Regions from separate parts of the Paenibacillus sp. sgz302190 genome, predicted to be linked through region 2. Evidence: riboswitches for the same ligand, from Rfam matches in the RefSeq annotation. Region 2 holds a riboswitch; the other holds the start of a gene.
The links. A riboswitch is a leader RNA that binds a small molecule or an ion and turns the genes downstream of it on or off. The one in region 2 is predicted to bind cyclic di-GMP.
Positions count from the first base shown of each region.

Region 1: linked by a shared signal. The riboswitch ahead of AC6RNO_RS07435 (anti-repressor SinI family protein) and the one ahead of AC6RNO_RS32515 (EAL domain-containing protein) in region 2 are both predicted to bind cyclic di-GMP.

Region 1 is NZ_JBZYAO010000004.1:149,224-156,922, reverse strand. It holds gene AC6RNO_RS07450 (glycoside hydrolase family 88 protein) at 1-987, shown strand, start outside; gene AC6RNO_RS07445 (hypothetical protein) at 1,996-3,060, opposite strand; gene galE (UDP-glucose 4-epimerase GalE) at 3,272-4,285, opposite strand; gene AC6RNO_RS07435 (anti-repressor SinI family protein) at 4,443-4,658, opposite strand; cyclic di-GMP riboswitch class II at 4,712-4,795, opposite strand; gene AC6RNO_RS07430 (helix-turn-helix domain-containing protein) at 4,979-5,314, opposite strand; gene AC6RNO_RS07425 (helix-turn-helix domain-containing protein) at 5,571-5,906, opposite strand; gene AC6RNO_RS07420 (aminotransferase class I/II-fold pyridoxal phosphate-dependent enzyme) at 5,946-7,070, opposite strand; gene AC6RNO_RS07415 (metallophosphoesterase) at 7,145-7,699, opposite strand, start outside.
Region 2 is NZ_JBZYAO010000047.1:45,809-53,507, forward strand. It holds gene AC6RNO_RS32495 (ABC transporter permease) at 1-145, opposite strand, end outside; gene AC6RNO_RS32500 (ABC transporter permease) at 147-1,226, opposite strand; gene AC6RNO_RS32505 (ABC transporter ATP-binding protein) at 1,219-2,760, opposite strand; gene AC6RNO_RS32510 (BMP family lipoprotein) at 2,944-4,011, opposite strand; gene AC6RNO_RS32515 (EAL domain-containing protein) at 4,290-5,954, opposite strand; cyclic di-GMP riboswitch class I at 6,053-6,139, opposite strand; gene ilvA (threonine ammonia-lyase IlvA) at 6,233-7,489, opposite strand; gene AC6RNO_RS32525 (YcdB/YcdC domain-containing protein) at 7,672-7,699, opposite strand, start outside.

The sequences.
Region 1 (7,699 bases), on a different contig from region 2:
CTGCGGCAGTACGTCTATCAGCACATTGAAACGTGCACCCGCCTGTACGGGTATGCCAAATGGGACAAGGAACAATACGGCGCCTCAGGCGTATTGAACACATTGGCTACGCTCGACAGCCTTGACGACTGCGGCTCCTTCGGAGCCACGATGCTGCTGGCGCTGCAGGAGCGCGAGCTGCAAGGCGCGGAGGCGATCGCCGACGTGATCGCGGATTATATCGGCAGCAAGCAGGAGCGCCTGCCCGACGGCGCATTGTACCGCAAACCGCGTCATGTCGACTTTCCGAACGCGACGCTGTGGTGTGACGATCTGTACATGAGCGTGCCTTACCTGTGCCGCTGTTATCAGCGGACGGGAGAGATCGGCTTTTTGGATGATGCGGCCAATCAGTTCGTGCAGTTCAAAAAGCGGTTATTCATGCCCGAGCGGCAGATCATGTCCCATGTTTACGATTTCGGTATAGACAAACCGACGAGAATCGCCTGGGGGCGCGGCAACGGCTGGGTGCTGTTCTCGCTGTCCGAACTGCTGGAGGTGCTGCCGGAGCAGCATAGCCGCCGCAAAGAGCTCCTTCAATTTTTCAATGAATTGTGCGAAGGCTTTTTGCGTCTGCAAGGCCACAGCGGCCTGTGGCATCAGGTGCTCACCGAGCCGGAGTCGTATGAGGAAACATCCTGCACCTCGATGTTCCTCTACGCCTACGCGCGCGGGATACGCCACGGCTGGATTGACGATGCGGACCGATACATGCCGGCCATTCAAAAAGGCTGGAACGGGCTGGCCCGCATCTCGATCGATAAGTACGGAAACGTGTACGGGGTGTGCCGCGGATCGGGCTACTCGTACAGCGTCGGCTACTACAAGGACGATCTGCCTTGGCTGCTCAACGATACGCACGGCATAGGCATCGTCTTGCTGGCCGGCATTGAAGTGCTGAAGCTGCAACGGTTTCTCGCCGACACCTGCAGCACCAAAGCCACCTGAGCTACCGGAGCTACCGAAGCCGCAAAGGCCGCCGGAGATGCCGAAGCCGCCGGAGGCGGGGCCAGCGCCCCAAAGCCACCTGATCTGCTGGGGGCACTGAAGCTGCCGGAGCCGGTACCAGCGCCAAATCCGCCGGGACCGATGCGGTATACTTCTGTCAAGCGGATTGCATCGTTAGAAGGAGGCCCCGGAAGAATGCGTTGCCAAAACGATGCTTCGCCAGCCGCACGCAAAAAAACTGCAAAAATCTGGCTGCTGAGAAAACATACATTGGAGGGGCGCATCCCTTTAGCGCGTTGAAAACCTGCAAAATCTGATTGTTGGCGCAGCTGTTCTTCCCCAACCCCCACCTCTCCTGTACGGGTCGCAACGGTGCTCAATAAGGGGGATGAGGCAGCTTGGGTAGGGAGAAAACCTGCGAAAGTGCAGGTTTTTTCCGTGAAATCGGCTAATTGGGGCGAAAAACCTGCAAAAGTGCAGGAATTTTTGCTGAAAGTGAATCTGAGCCCATGTTTTCGGTGAAAAGCCTGCACAAATGCAGGAATTCTTCGCAGCTAGCGATCAAGGGCGCAAATTCATGTATTTTTGCAGGTTTTCTTGGTGCAGCCAGGCGAGTTTGCGACTGGCTCTGGCGTGCAGATTTCTGAGCAGCCTGAAAAATACACCTTTATGCTCCTTGATGTATTTGCCTCAGAACTGTTCCTGCAAATCTGCAGGCTTTGCAAGCGAGAGGCAGGCAAGCAGGGGGGGCACGAGAGGGAAGTAGGAGGCCGTGCCTCCATTCCCCGAACTCAACATGCAGCCGACCCACCGCCGTCATGCAGCGTAACACCGCGCACTGGAAACTGCGTGCGGCGAAAAAAGAGGCTGCCCCAAAAGCGTGCGCATAGTATGGGAACGGCCCAAAAATCGAGCAAAAGGACCTCAAATTCCACTATCAAGTGGAGAATGAGGTCCTTTCTTCAGGTGAAATTTCGAGGCAAAGGGGCAGCCCCTTTTTCCGCTATGTTAGTTCGTGGAAGTGCTGTCCGTTGCGTCTGCGGCAGGCGCTTCCGGTTTTTGGTGCTTGTCTTCAACGAATTTTTTCAGCGTATCGGTCAAGCTGTCTTTGAGTTTGCTGATCAGGTCGTCTTCGCTAATTCCTTTGGCCGCTGCAATTTCAGCGATCGTCTTGCCGGAATCCAGCTCGGTTTTCAGCTCATCCTGCGTGATGCCCAGAATCGTCGTCAGCGCCTCAGAGTTCCCCAGGAAACCGCCGCCGAAGCCGCCGCCACGATGACCCTCGCCTCCGTTTTCTTGTCCGCCTTCAGGTCTTGCGTTCTCTATATGCTGTTTCAGGCGGGTCGCAAGATCCGCGGTGATTTTGTCCGCTTCCGCTTGCGTGATCGTGCCTGCCGTAACTTGGGCAGCGATTGCCGTTTTTTGAGCGTCAGTCAGCTTGGCCAGGAAATCATTCTCCGTCAAGCCGGCCGCTTGCGCGATTTCCAGCAGCGTCTTGCCTTCTTTCAGCGATGCCTGGATCGTGCTCACGTCTACGCCCAGCACGGTTGCCGCCGTTTCGTCGAGCTTGCCGCCTTGGAAGCCGCCGCGTCCGCCCTGCTCACCGCCGCGGAATCCTTCGCCTTTGTTGCCGAAGCCTTTGTTCTCAATTTGCTGTTTCAAACGAGTCGAAAGATCCGTTATCAGCTTGTCGGCCTGCTCTTGCGTCAGCTTGCCGGCCGTCACCTTCTCGTTGATCGCCGTCGTTTCGGCGGCAACCAGCTTCGCCAGGAAATCGTCCTCCGTCAAGCCGGCCGCTTGCGCGACTTCAAGCAGCGTCTTGCCTTCTTTCAGCGACGCCTGAAGCGTGCTCTCGTCTACGCCCAGCACAGCTGCCGCTTCCTTGACGATGCTGCCTCCGTAGAAACCTCCTTGGCGGCCGCCGCGGTCTTTGAAGCCGTCCGATTTTTGAACGGTCGAGCCGCTCACTGTATCGGCATACGCCTGATTATGTAGCGCTCCGACAAAACCTGTTCCAAGAACAAAAGATGCTGCAATCGTACCTGCGAGAATTTTTTTGCTAATAGTTTTCATATTGTTATTCCACCTTTTCGAATGTTTTTGTTGTTTACAAGACCAAGTATAGGCCCCTTTCCTGAATCCCCCCTGAGCGCCGACTTAATAAACCATGAGCGTTGCCTGAGGGTTTCCTGAGTCCGGCTGCCGTCGCATGAAACGCAAAAAAACTGCAGTTGTCTGCAGTTTGGCAAAGTCCGGCTGCTGTCAGGGAACAACACCAGCCTGTTTATTTTTCATATCCGTTAGGGTTGTTGAATTGCCAGCGCCAGGCGTCTGCGCACATGTCTTCAACGCCTTTCTCGGCAACCCAGCCTAATTGCTCGCGCGCTTTCGTTGTGTCCGCATAGCACGTAGCCACATCCCCCGGCCTGCGCTCCTCGATGCTGTACGATATTACTTTTCCGGAAGCTTTTTGAAAGGCTTCGACCATTTCAAGCACGCTGTAACCCCGGCCGGTACCGAGATTATACGCTTCGATCCCGCTCCTGGACAGCAGTTGTTCCAATGCTTTTAAATGCCCTTTGGCCAGATCGCTGACGTGAATATAATCCCTGACTCCGGTTCCGTCTACGGTCGGATAATCGTTCCCGTATACCCGCAGCTTTTCCAGTTTGCCGATAGCCACTTGGCTCACATACGGCATCAGATTGTTCGGCACGCCGTTCGGATCTTCCCCGATTCGTCCGCTGGGGTGCGCTCCGACCGGATTAAAATACCGCAGCAGCGATATGCTCCAGCTGTGATCCGAGATGTACAAGTCCTGCAAAATCCGCTCGATCATAAGCTTTGTTTGACCGTATGGATTCGTCGCGTCGAGCGGAAAATGTTCATGAATCGGCACCTGCTCAGGCACCCCGTAGACAGTTGCCGAAGAGCTGAACACCAATTTGCGGACATCGTATTTTTGCATGACATTGCACAGAATTAATGTGCCGGTAATATTGTTGTGGTAGTAAGATAAAGGAAAAGAGACCGATTCCCCCACTGCCTTTAACCCTGCAAAATGGATCACCGCTTCGATCGAATGCTCGCGAAACACCTGTTCCAGCCCCGCAAAGTCGAGCAAATCCAATTGATAAAATGCAAAATCCTTCCCCGTCAGCTCACGGACCCGCTCAAGCGCCTCCGGCTTGCTGTTCATCAGATTGTCGACAACGACGATCTCATAACCCTTGTCAAGCAGTTCGACACAGGTATGGCTGCCAATATAACCTGCTCCGCCAGTTACTAGAATGGACATGATTTCCGTTCCTCCAATTTACGATTTCATTGCGCCGGCGCATCTGCATGCAGCCTTTTTCCAACTTAATGGATTTATGCCATTTTAGCAAATACCAAAAAAACGCCCCACCCTTCTCAAGGAAAAGGATCAGTGCGCTCCGGTAACAAATGCATGATTACACAACGACTTTGCCGGACAGGTCATTATTGGCAGCCCCGGCGTTGATGTTCGTATATTTGGTTAACCCTCTGTCCAACTGTGCGAATGACCCTAAATAAGCTTGCACTTCACCAATTGTTAACCCCAAGCTGCGAGCCTCGCGAATCATTTCTACCCAGTCTGAATCCAAGGGATTGCGTTCCATACCCAATTGCACAAATACTTTGGACATACTATTACCTCCAATGTGAAGTTTGTTTGCAAAAAACCATCTATTAACGGTTTAATAGATTGGGTCGGTTGCACCACTAACTCCACATGCTCCAGGTGCCCACATACGGCGCATGTATCAAAGTATTCCCATAATTAATTATCCAATTGCGGAATAGATCTCAAGGCCTAAGACTGAAACATTTCTCATCAACCTAAGCCTATTATACAACGACCTTCTCCTAAATTCCACCAAAAAATTTGAAAAAAAACTGCTAGGTCATTGTTTTTTAGGAAAATGATACTAATGTATCCGCAATAGATAAGTAATTAGTAGGATGCTTACTTGTTGTTTTCCTGGTTTTTCTTCCATTTGCTGAATTCCAAAAATTCGCGAAACTGCTCCTTCGTTACTCCCGAATCCATCGCCTCTTTGACTAAATCCTGCCACTGGCTGTCCAGTTCTTCTTGCACTTTCGGCTGTTCTCCGTGCAGGATCAAGTCGAGCGGCACGTCAAGCGCAACCGCAATTTTTTCCAAAAATTGAATGGACGGATTTTTCTGAATATCTCTTTCCATATTGCTTAAATAAGATTTGGCGACTTCAGCCTTGGCAGCAAGCTCAGATAAGCTGAGTTTTTTTTCCAGCCGTAATCTTTGAATCCTTTTACCAATCACACTTATCATCTTCCTTTTTGCTTTATTCACCATGTTTACGCATATTATAGCAAAGTACCCCTGCCCAGACTATCGCTATATTTTCCAACCGCATACAATTTTCAGAAAAGAAAAAATGCATCTGCACAAAAATGGAGAAATAAAAGCGGTTAAACTTCTATTTGCCATTTAAGGAGATGCATTTCGAAGGCCTACCCCCGGTGTCCGGCGGGTTGCACAAAACAAACTTCGCCCGCCGGACTCTCAGCGCCGCCGTTCACTCGCCGGGGTTCGTCAAACGCCATTTGTTAAACTCAAGGAATTCTTTAAACTGGTGCTTGTTAATACCGGATGACATAGCTTCTTTAATAAGCTGATACCATTCCTGATCCAGTTCTGCGACATTCGTTTCCGGAGCTTCTTGATCAAGAAACCTGTCTACAGGCACCTTCAGAACGGAGGCGATTTTCTCGAGAAATTGTATCGACGGGTTCTTTTGAACATCACGTTCCAAATTGCTTATATATGATTTGGCCACGCCGGCCCGCTCTGCCAGCTCGGACAGAGACAATCCCTTTTCCTTGCGAAGCTGCTGTACTCGAGTTCCTATCATCAAGATCTTCCTTTTTTTAACGATGTAATATATTCCATGCTATCTGACAGCCGCTTTGTGCCGTAATGTGCTTTTCATGCAATCGATAACTCTCGTCTGCTCCTCTTCCATCATCCCGGATCCTGATGGCAAGCATAAGCCGGTGTTAAACAATTTCTCGGAAACACTTTCGTTCTCCGCATGCCGGTAATATGCCGCTCCCCCAAAAAGAGGCTGCAGATGAAGCGGTTTCCAAACCGGACGGGCTTCGATGTTTTCTGCTGTCATTGCTTCGAGTATGGATTTGACGCTTACGCCATGTTGTTCCTCATCCAGGGTGATCACGGTAAGCCATCGGTTCGACCTTGTGTTCTCCAATTCAGGCATAAATTGTATGCCCGGGATGCCGGATAGGCCCTGCCGGTACTTTTCGAAAATGGCTCTTCGAGCACTCACCCGCTCATCCAGTACGCCCAATTGCGCGCGCCCAATCCCTGCCAATACGTTGCTCATGCGATAATTAAAGCCAAGCTCCGAATGCTGGTAATGCACGGCCGCATCCCTGGCTTGAGTGGCCAAGAAACGCGCTTTTTGCAAATCATCCGGATCATTGGAAACAAGCATGCCTCCGCCGGACGTCGTAATAATTTTGTTTCCATTAAAGGAATAGATGCCGTACTTGCCGAAAGATCCGCTCGCTTGTCCTTTGTACGTCGAACCTAGCGACTCCGCTGCGTCTTCGATCACGGGAATATCGTATCGATTGCATAATGCAAGGATCTCGTCCATTTTCGCGCTTTGTCCGTATAAATTCACCACAATAATGGCCTTGGGCAGCTCTCCCTCACGGTCCGCATCCGCTAACGCGCGTTCCAACGCATCAGGCGACATGTTCCAGGTCTCAGGCTCCGAATCGATAAAGACGGGCACGGCTCCCTGGTAAATAATCGGGTTGGCGCTGGCTACGAATGTCAAGCTCGAGCAAAACACTTTGTCGCCCTGCTCCACGCCCAGCAACCGCAAAGCAAGATGAATGGCCGCGGTTCCGGAGCTTACGGCAGCTGCGCCGTTCATTCCGACATAGGCGGCAAGCTCGCTCTCAAAAGCATCGACATGCGGTCCTAGCGGAGCAATCCAGTTCGTTTCGAAGGCTTGGGCTATGTATGTTTGTTCCTGGCCGCTCATATGCGGAGCCGATAAATAGATTCTTTTTTTCTCCGATGTCACTTGCAACGCACCTTTCCTTCCAGCATGTTGAATTAAGATATATGAAATATAGTAATTTCCGGTCTGCAAAACATGCGGATCGGTAAAAAGCTGGTGCCGATCCCGCGGTTCACGTATAAAGGCATCCGCCTGTCTCCAATGGCGTACAATCCGTCTACATATTTTTGTCCAAGTTCCGGGGTGAAAAATGGCTTGGAGAACGGCTTGCGAATTTGGCCGCCATGCGAGTGTCCCGAGAATTGGGCGTTCACACCGAAACCGGAACAAATATCCGCAAGATCAGGCTCATGCGCCAGCAGCAAAACGCAATCTTGTTCCGACTTCCCTTGCAGCGTCTTCTCGATATCGAAGTGGCCGAACATATATTCATCCACACCTGCGATACATAAGCGCTGCCCATTTTCTTCGATATAGCCGTGCGCATTGATCAACACGCGAAAATTCGAATTTTGCAGCATCTGAACGGCTTGATCCCTCGCTGCATAATCGTGGTTCCCAAGGACAGCCCACTTTCCGCCGCGCGGCGCGCGCAGTTCCTGGAGCAAGGGCAGCACCGACGGCGACGGCGTTTCCAGCCACCCACGATC
Region 2 (7,699 bases):
CGATACCGATGTTGACCACACCGGATCTTTCCGAGAAAATGCCGCCCAAAGCCCCAAAAATAAGCGCCGTTGAAAATACAAGCGTCGTATTGATCAGCTCGCTGCCTTTGGTAAGCGTCGTATTCAATATTGTAAGAAAATCCATGTTACAACGCCCTCTCTTTCTTGCGTTTCGCATAGAATGGGAGAAGTATCCATTTTACGATCCCTTGCGTCGCTACAAAAAAGATAACCGATCCGATCACGATGCGAATAATTTCCGGCGGCACGTCCGCGCCAAAGCTCATCCCGGCCGAACCGTATGTCAGACCACCGAACAAAGCCGCTCCGAGAATAATTCCCCACGGATTGTTGGCCCCCAGAAGCGATACCGCAATGCCGTCAAAACCGTAGCCTGGAGACGCCGCAGCCACAACCTGATAGTGGAACACGCCGAGAATCTCAAATACTCCGGCGAGCCCGGCAAAGACGCCGCTGATGAACATCGCTTTCACGATGTTGCGGTTGACGTCCATGCCCGCGTATTGGGCCGCATGGATATTGTGGCCGACAGCCCGCAGTTCGAAGCCTTGCTTTGTTTTCCAGAGGATGACGTAGAACGCGACGGCGCCAAGCAGCGCTATCAAGGTCCCCCAGTGAATTCGAGCGTTATCCATCAGCTGCGACAGCCAGCCGATATTGACCATGGCCGACTCCTGAATCATATAAGAGCGCTGCTGCTTGGGCTCCAGCAAAAATGCATTCACGATATAATTTGACAAAAACAGCGCGATCCAGTTCAACATAATGGTCGTAATGACCTCATTCACACCGCGCTTCGCTTTGAGGTAACCGGCAATAGCTCCCCAAATGCCGCCGAGCAGCGCTCCTGCGAGAACAGCCAGCGGTGCATGAATGAACCATGGAAGCCCTTGGATTTTCACGCCGATTAAAGTAGCCCCGGTCATGCCCATGACGACCTGGCCTTCGGCTCCGATATTGAACAGGCCTGTCCTGAACGCAAAAGCAACGGATAAACCGGTCAAAATCAGCGGCGTAATCGATCGAACCGTTTCTCCAAGATCGTAAGGACTGCCGAAAATACGTTTGAACAGTGCGATATAGGCATCAATCGGGTTGTAACCCCCGGCGAGCATGACGAGCGCCCCGAATATAAGCCCGAGCACAATCGCGACGAGCGGCATGACCACAGTATCGCCGGTAAAAACCCTTATAGCTTTATTCATGGGCTGCTCCTTCCTTCGTGCTCCTGCTGCCCGCCATCAGCATCCCGATCTCCTGGTCGTTCGTTTCCTGCGGCAGCACTTCACCCACAATTTGTCCTTCATAAATAACAGCAATTCGATCCGATACGTTCATAATTTCATCCAATTCAAAAGAAATCAGCAGCACAGCCTTCCCTTTATCGCGCTGCTCAATCAGCTGCTTGTGCACGAACTCAATGGCTCCGACATCCAGACCGCGAGTAGGCTGCGCCGCTATAAGCAGGCTCGGGTCCTTGTGAATCTCCCTCGCAATGATCGCCTTCTGCTGGTTGCCGCCCGACAAGGAACGAGCGTTGTTATATATGCTTGGCGTACGCACGTCGAATTTTTGAATTAACTCCTCGGCATGCTTGTCTATGGCATCGTAGTTCAAAAAACCTCTGCGATTATATTCCGGATGAAAATATGTTTCGAGAACCATGTTCTCGCTCATTGTAAAATCCAACACCAACCCGTGCTTATGGCGGTCCTCCGGAATGTGCGACAATCCGGCTTCCGAGATCGCCCTTACGGAATGATTGGTGATTTCCTTGCCCTGGAGCACTACGCGCCCGCTGTCCACCGGCCTCAGCCCGGTCAGCGCCTCGATCAGCTCGCTCTGTCCGTTGCCGTCGACACCTGCGATGCCCAAAATTTCGCCGGCCCGGACTTCAAAATTGAGCCCTTTCAGCGAAGCAAGGCCTTGCTGGTTGCGCGCCGTCAAATTCTGCACCTGCAGAACAGGTTGTCCAGGCTTCGCTTCCTGTTTGCTTACTTTAAACGATACGTCGCGCCCGACCATCTTTTCCGCCAAAATTTGCGGATTGGCCTTCGCGCACTCCAGCGTGTCGATGACTTTACCCCTGCGGATAATCGTCACCATATCGGCAATTTCCATAATTTCTTTCAGCTTATGGGTAATTAGAATGATGGATTTGCCTTCCTTCACCAAATTGTCCATGATCTCCATAAGCTCGCTGATCTCCTGCGGAGTCAACACCGCCGTCGGTTCGTCGAAAATTAAAATGTCCGCACCGCGATACAGCGTTTTCAAAATCTCCACACGCTGCTGCATGCCGACGGAAATGTCTTCAATTTTTGCTTTCGGATCGACCTTCAACCCGTACTGCTCGGACAGTTTACGCACTTTTTCCTGAGCGGTGCGGTAATCTATATTCATCCCTTTTTTGGGCTCCATGCCCAAAATGATATTTTCCGTAACCGTAAAAGGCTGCACCAGCTTGAAGTGCTGATGCACCATGCCGATTCCGAGCTCAATCGCCCGGTTCGGGCTGTCGATATTGACTTCCTTGCCCTGAATTTTAATATGGCCTTCATCCGGCTGGTACAAACCGAAGAGAATGTTCATGAGCGTCGACTTGCCCGCTCCGTTCTCTCCGAGCAATGCATGAATTTCACCTTTATGCAGCTGCAAGCTGATCGAATCATTGGCAACGATTCCCGGGAACCGCTTCGTAATATTGTAAAGCTCGACAACAGGGGTTACTGTGCTCATCGGATCACCCTACTGATTATTTTTAGAGGAAGTGCAATAAGACGGTATCGCTTCATGAAGCGAAGTAGGAGATAGGGAGAAAAACCTTGAGAACTAAAGAACAAGGCTAGTTATGCAACCAGCCTTGTTTTAACAATAGCATGCGACACGTTCCTCGAGCTGACGCTGCGCGCGAACAGGTGCTTATTGTTCAGGGACTTTGATTTCGCCGCTAATAATTTTCGCTTTGTATTCATCGACTTTTGCCAAAATTTCAGGCTTAACGTTTTTCTTGGAAGTTTCAGGCAAGCCTACGCCGTTGTCTTTCAGACCGAGAACTATGGTTTTGCCGCCTTGGAACTTGTTGTCGATGACATCTTTGGACACGCGCTCAACCGCTTGATCAACGCGTTTCAACATGGAAGTGAGGGTGACGTCGTCGCCAAACTCCAGGGATTGGTCTTTGTCGACACCGATTACCCATACTTTTTTGCCGGCTTTGAAACGGTCCTTCGCTTCGTTGAATACGCCGTTGCCCGTCGAACCTGCTGCGTGGAAAATGATGTCCGCGCCATCGTTATAGATGGTTGCGGCTGCCGCTTTGCCAAGGTCAGGCTTGTCAAAAGCGCCTGTGTAGTTGATTTGGATTGTGGCTTTAGGGTTAACTGCCGCAACTCCCGCTTTGAAGCCCGCTTCAAAACGTTGGATAACCGGAATTTTCACACCGCCGACGAAGCCGATTTTGTTCGTTGTCGTTGTAAGACCTGCAACTACGCCTACCAGATAAGCGCCTTCTTGCTCGGAGAATGTAACCGACTCTACGTTCGGAGCTTCTACGACGTTGTCGATAATGGCCAGTTTTGCATCAGGGTTCTGGGTCGCTACCGTTTTCAGCGCATCGCCCATCAGGAAGCCGATTCCCCAAGTCAGGTTGTATTTATCTTTGACGAATTGGTTCAAGTTCGGGATGTAATCGGAGTCGCTTTTGCTCTCCAGATTTTTCACATTGGCGCCGGTGTCTTTTTTCAGCTTTTGCAAGCCTTCCCAAGCGCTTTGGTTAAACGACTTGTCGTTCACGCCGCCGATGTCGGTAACCATTCCGATCTTCATGTCTTTGGCCGCGCCGCCCGGAGTTGCCGCCGCCGTAGCTGCCGCACTAGGAGCCGGAGAAGCCGATGCGCCGCCTGTTTTATCCTCTTTCTTTGCGCATCCGGACAGCACTACCGCTGTCACTGTAACAGCCATTAATGCAGTTGAAAACACTTTTTTCATCGTATTACCCCCAACTAATAAATTTGACTACTTCTTTAGACTGCTTCACGAAAGGCCAACTTGTAGTGTCACCATGAAGGAATGAAAATATGTAACGCATTCATGTGTCAATTGTACCATCAATTCCAAGGGCGGAAAAGTAGTTTCCCCGTTATTGCGGCACAATTCGTCATGTCATACAAGGTAACATAATCATGTTTGTGACTGGCTACAAATAGGTGTAGAGCCCCAATTCCCGATTATACTACCTGTGGTTGATAAAATCCATATCATTTCCGTTAACTTATTTTGTCTTTCATTAATTGAATGAATTCCTCAGGATGCAGCGGGCTGCTGAAAAGCTTGCCTTGAGCTTCCGTGCATTGCATACTTTGCAAATGTTCGAGCTGCTCCTCGGTTTCCACTCCCTTGGCGATCAGATTAAGACGCAGACGCTGCGCCATCATGGCGATCGCTTCCGCCAGCAGCTGATTTTCGCCGTCTTCGGGAAGGTCGCGGACGATCGTGCTATCGAGCTTGACGCTGTCCATCGGCACCCGGTCGGCGCCGCTTCTGGTGAACAGGCCGGTGCACAAATCGTCCATGGCGATTCGAAATCCGAAAGCTTTCAATAACTTCAGCTTCTCGCCGGTCTCCTCCACGCCGGAAGAAGATATGTCTTCCGCCAAATCGAGCTCGATCATGCCGGGCTCAAGGCCCGTTTCCTTGATGGCGTCGGCCACCAGATCGATGAAGCCTCGGTCCCTGAACTGTGAAGCGGTTACAGCGACGGTCAGCCGTAAAGGAGGATATCCCGCGTCCAGCCAGCTTTTCGCCTGTTGGCACGCTGTTCGCAGCGTCCACTCGCCGATGGCGGTCATCAGGCCGGTTTCCTCGGCGACGCGCACCCACTCGCTGCCCGGGATTTCCCCCTGCCCCGGACAGTGCCAGCGGATTACCGCCTCCATTCCGATCAGACGTTTGCCGGAAAGCTCATATTGCGGCTGATAGTACAGCTCCAGTTCGCCATTGTCCAAGGCGGCGCGAAGCGCCCGCTCCATGCGCTCCGGGCCTGCCGGCTCGGCATTTATTTCTGCGTCATAGAAACGGAGGTAATTTTCCCCATGCTTCTTGGCCGCATACATCGCTTCGTCCGCATGCTTCATTAACTGCCGCGGCGTCTCCCCGTCATACGGGTACAGCGCAATCCCCATGCTTGCCGAAACCGCAAAAGGGCTTCCCTCAAGCACAAAAGGCTCCTCAAGCGCCGCCTGAATACGGGACGCTGCGAGGCGGACATCCTCCTGCTTCATAATATGAGGCAGCAAAATCGTAAACTCGTCCCCGCCCTGACGGTATACGGTATCTTCTTCCCCAAGGCTGCTTGTCAGCCTTTGGCCGGCCTGCCGGATGAGCATGTCGCCATAAGCGTGCCCGAGCGTGTCGTTCACATGCTTGAAACGGTCCAGATCCAAAAAAACAACGGCAACCAGTGTATTGTGGCGCTTGGCATGCAGCAGTGACCGCTCCAGACGGTCTTCGAACAGCCTGCGGTTCGGCAAACCCGTCAAGGAATCGTGATGCGCGATGTATTCCATTTCCATGCTCCTGCTCTTATAATGCTCCCGCGACGCAGCCAACTGCCGGATCCCGTAGACGAAAAACATGCACAGGACCGTATGAGTCAACAAACTTGCGAACAATTCGGACGCAAGAAACACGAATGAAAGCAGCAGCCATGCGCACGCCGCTGCCGCCAATAAAACAATAGAAGCCTTTCGCTTGACGAGAAAAGCGGAGCAAGCAAAGCCCGCAAACAATATCCCGGCCAGCCAGCCCATTGCATGGAACGATGCCGAGACAAGCAGATTCGCCGTCAGCAGACTGACGCCAAGCAGGCACAAATATTCCCACGCAAAGTTAATTGCATGCCGCTCCCGTTTGGATGATGTACCGCCGTTCACGCTTATAACCTCCTCCCCCCAAACCTGTATAAAGAAGAAAAGGCTATTCCATCACATGGAATAGCCGCAGGTAGTACCTGTTAGGTATAATTCAACCCTTCGGCAGCCCAGCTGTCCTAGTTGAATGCAACCTTAGACCTGCGGCTTTGCGTCCTTGCCTTTCGGCAAGTTTGCCTTTTTTCGAAAAATATTCGAGTTTTCTGGGACTTATTTACTATACCATATTTAACCAAAATTAGCTAATAGAATCTTCCGGTTCTGCTGTAAATCGGAAATTTTCAAATGAGCAGATTGAACAGCTTCGGATCCTTGTTAATCTCGATGTAGCCGTAATCTTTGCGCGAGAGACGCTCGATAAGCCCGTGGTAGTCGTCCTTGTTTTTCAACTCGATGCCGACCAGCGCCGGCGCGTCGTCTCTATTGTTTTTCTTCGTATATTCAAATCTGGTAATATCGTCGGAAGGCCCGAGAACTTCCTCCAAAAACTCGCGCAAAGCACCGGCGCGCTGCGGGAAGTTCAAAATAAAGTAGTGCTTAAGCCCCTCGTAGATCAACGAGCGCTCCTTGATTTCCTGCATCCGGTCAATGTCGTTGTTGCCGCCGCTGATGACGCAGACTACGTTTTTGCCGCGGATTTGTTCCTTGTATGCGTCAAGCGCCGCAACCGGAAGCGCCCCGGCAGGCTCGATCACGATCGCATTGCTGTTGTAAAGCTCCAGAATCGTCGTACACTCCTTGCCGGCTGGCACGATAACGATATCCTCGACATTCTCCTTGCAAATCTCGTAATTCAATTGCCCTACCTGCTTCACGGCCGCCCCGTCGACGAATTTGTCGATCGTTGCCAACGTGATGACTTGTCCCAGCTTAAGCGCCTCAGACATGCTTGCGGCGCCCTCCGGCTCTACGCCGATAATGCGCGTCTGCGGAGCTACGCTTTGCACATAAGTGGAAATTCCCGAGACAAGTCCGCCGCCGCCGATCGTGGCAAAAATAAAATCCGGCGTCTCAGGCATCTGGTTCATAATCTCAAGACCGACCGTGCCTTGTCCGGCAATCGTGCGCGCGTCGTCGAACGGATGAATAAACGCCTTGTTCTCCCGGGCGCAGTACTCCCTGGCCTGAGCGGAGGAATCGTCAAAGGTATCTCCTGTAAGGATGACCTCGACAAAAGCTCCGCCGAACAGCTTGACCTGCGAAATCTTTTGCCGGGGCGTCGTCGTCGGCATGAAGATTTTTCCTTCGATGCCCAAGTGCTTGCAGGAAAAAGCGACTCCCTGCGCGTGATTGCCGGCGCTGGCGCAGACGACTCCCGCCGCCCGCTCCTCGGGAGACAAGCTTTGAATGACATTATAAGCTCCGCGAATTTTGAACGATCTCACGATCTGCAAATCTTCGCGTTTCAAGTATACGTTGCACTCATACAAGTTTGATAAAAGCTCGTTGCGCTGCAGGGGCGAGGGCTCGATCACTTTGCTGAGCACATGATTCGCCTTGATGATGTCTTCCAGACCTACTCTTCCATTTACAGCCATGCTCTTCTGCTCCTTTTGCCGTGTTCGCACAAGATTAAGTTTTAAAGCCTATTGTAACATATCTTGCAGGGCTGGGAAGCACACGGGGAATAATTTTACACGGCGGGTTTCGGAAAGCGGGAACCGTTTCCCGTAAAAAAAACAAGCACACCGGCGATGCGGCATGCTTGTTCCATAAGGATTTAGTATACGTAACGGGGTCGCTGGTCC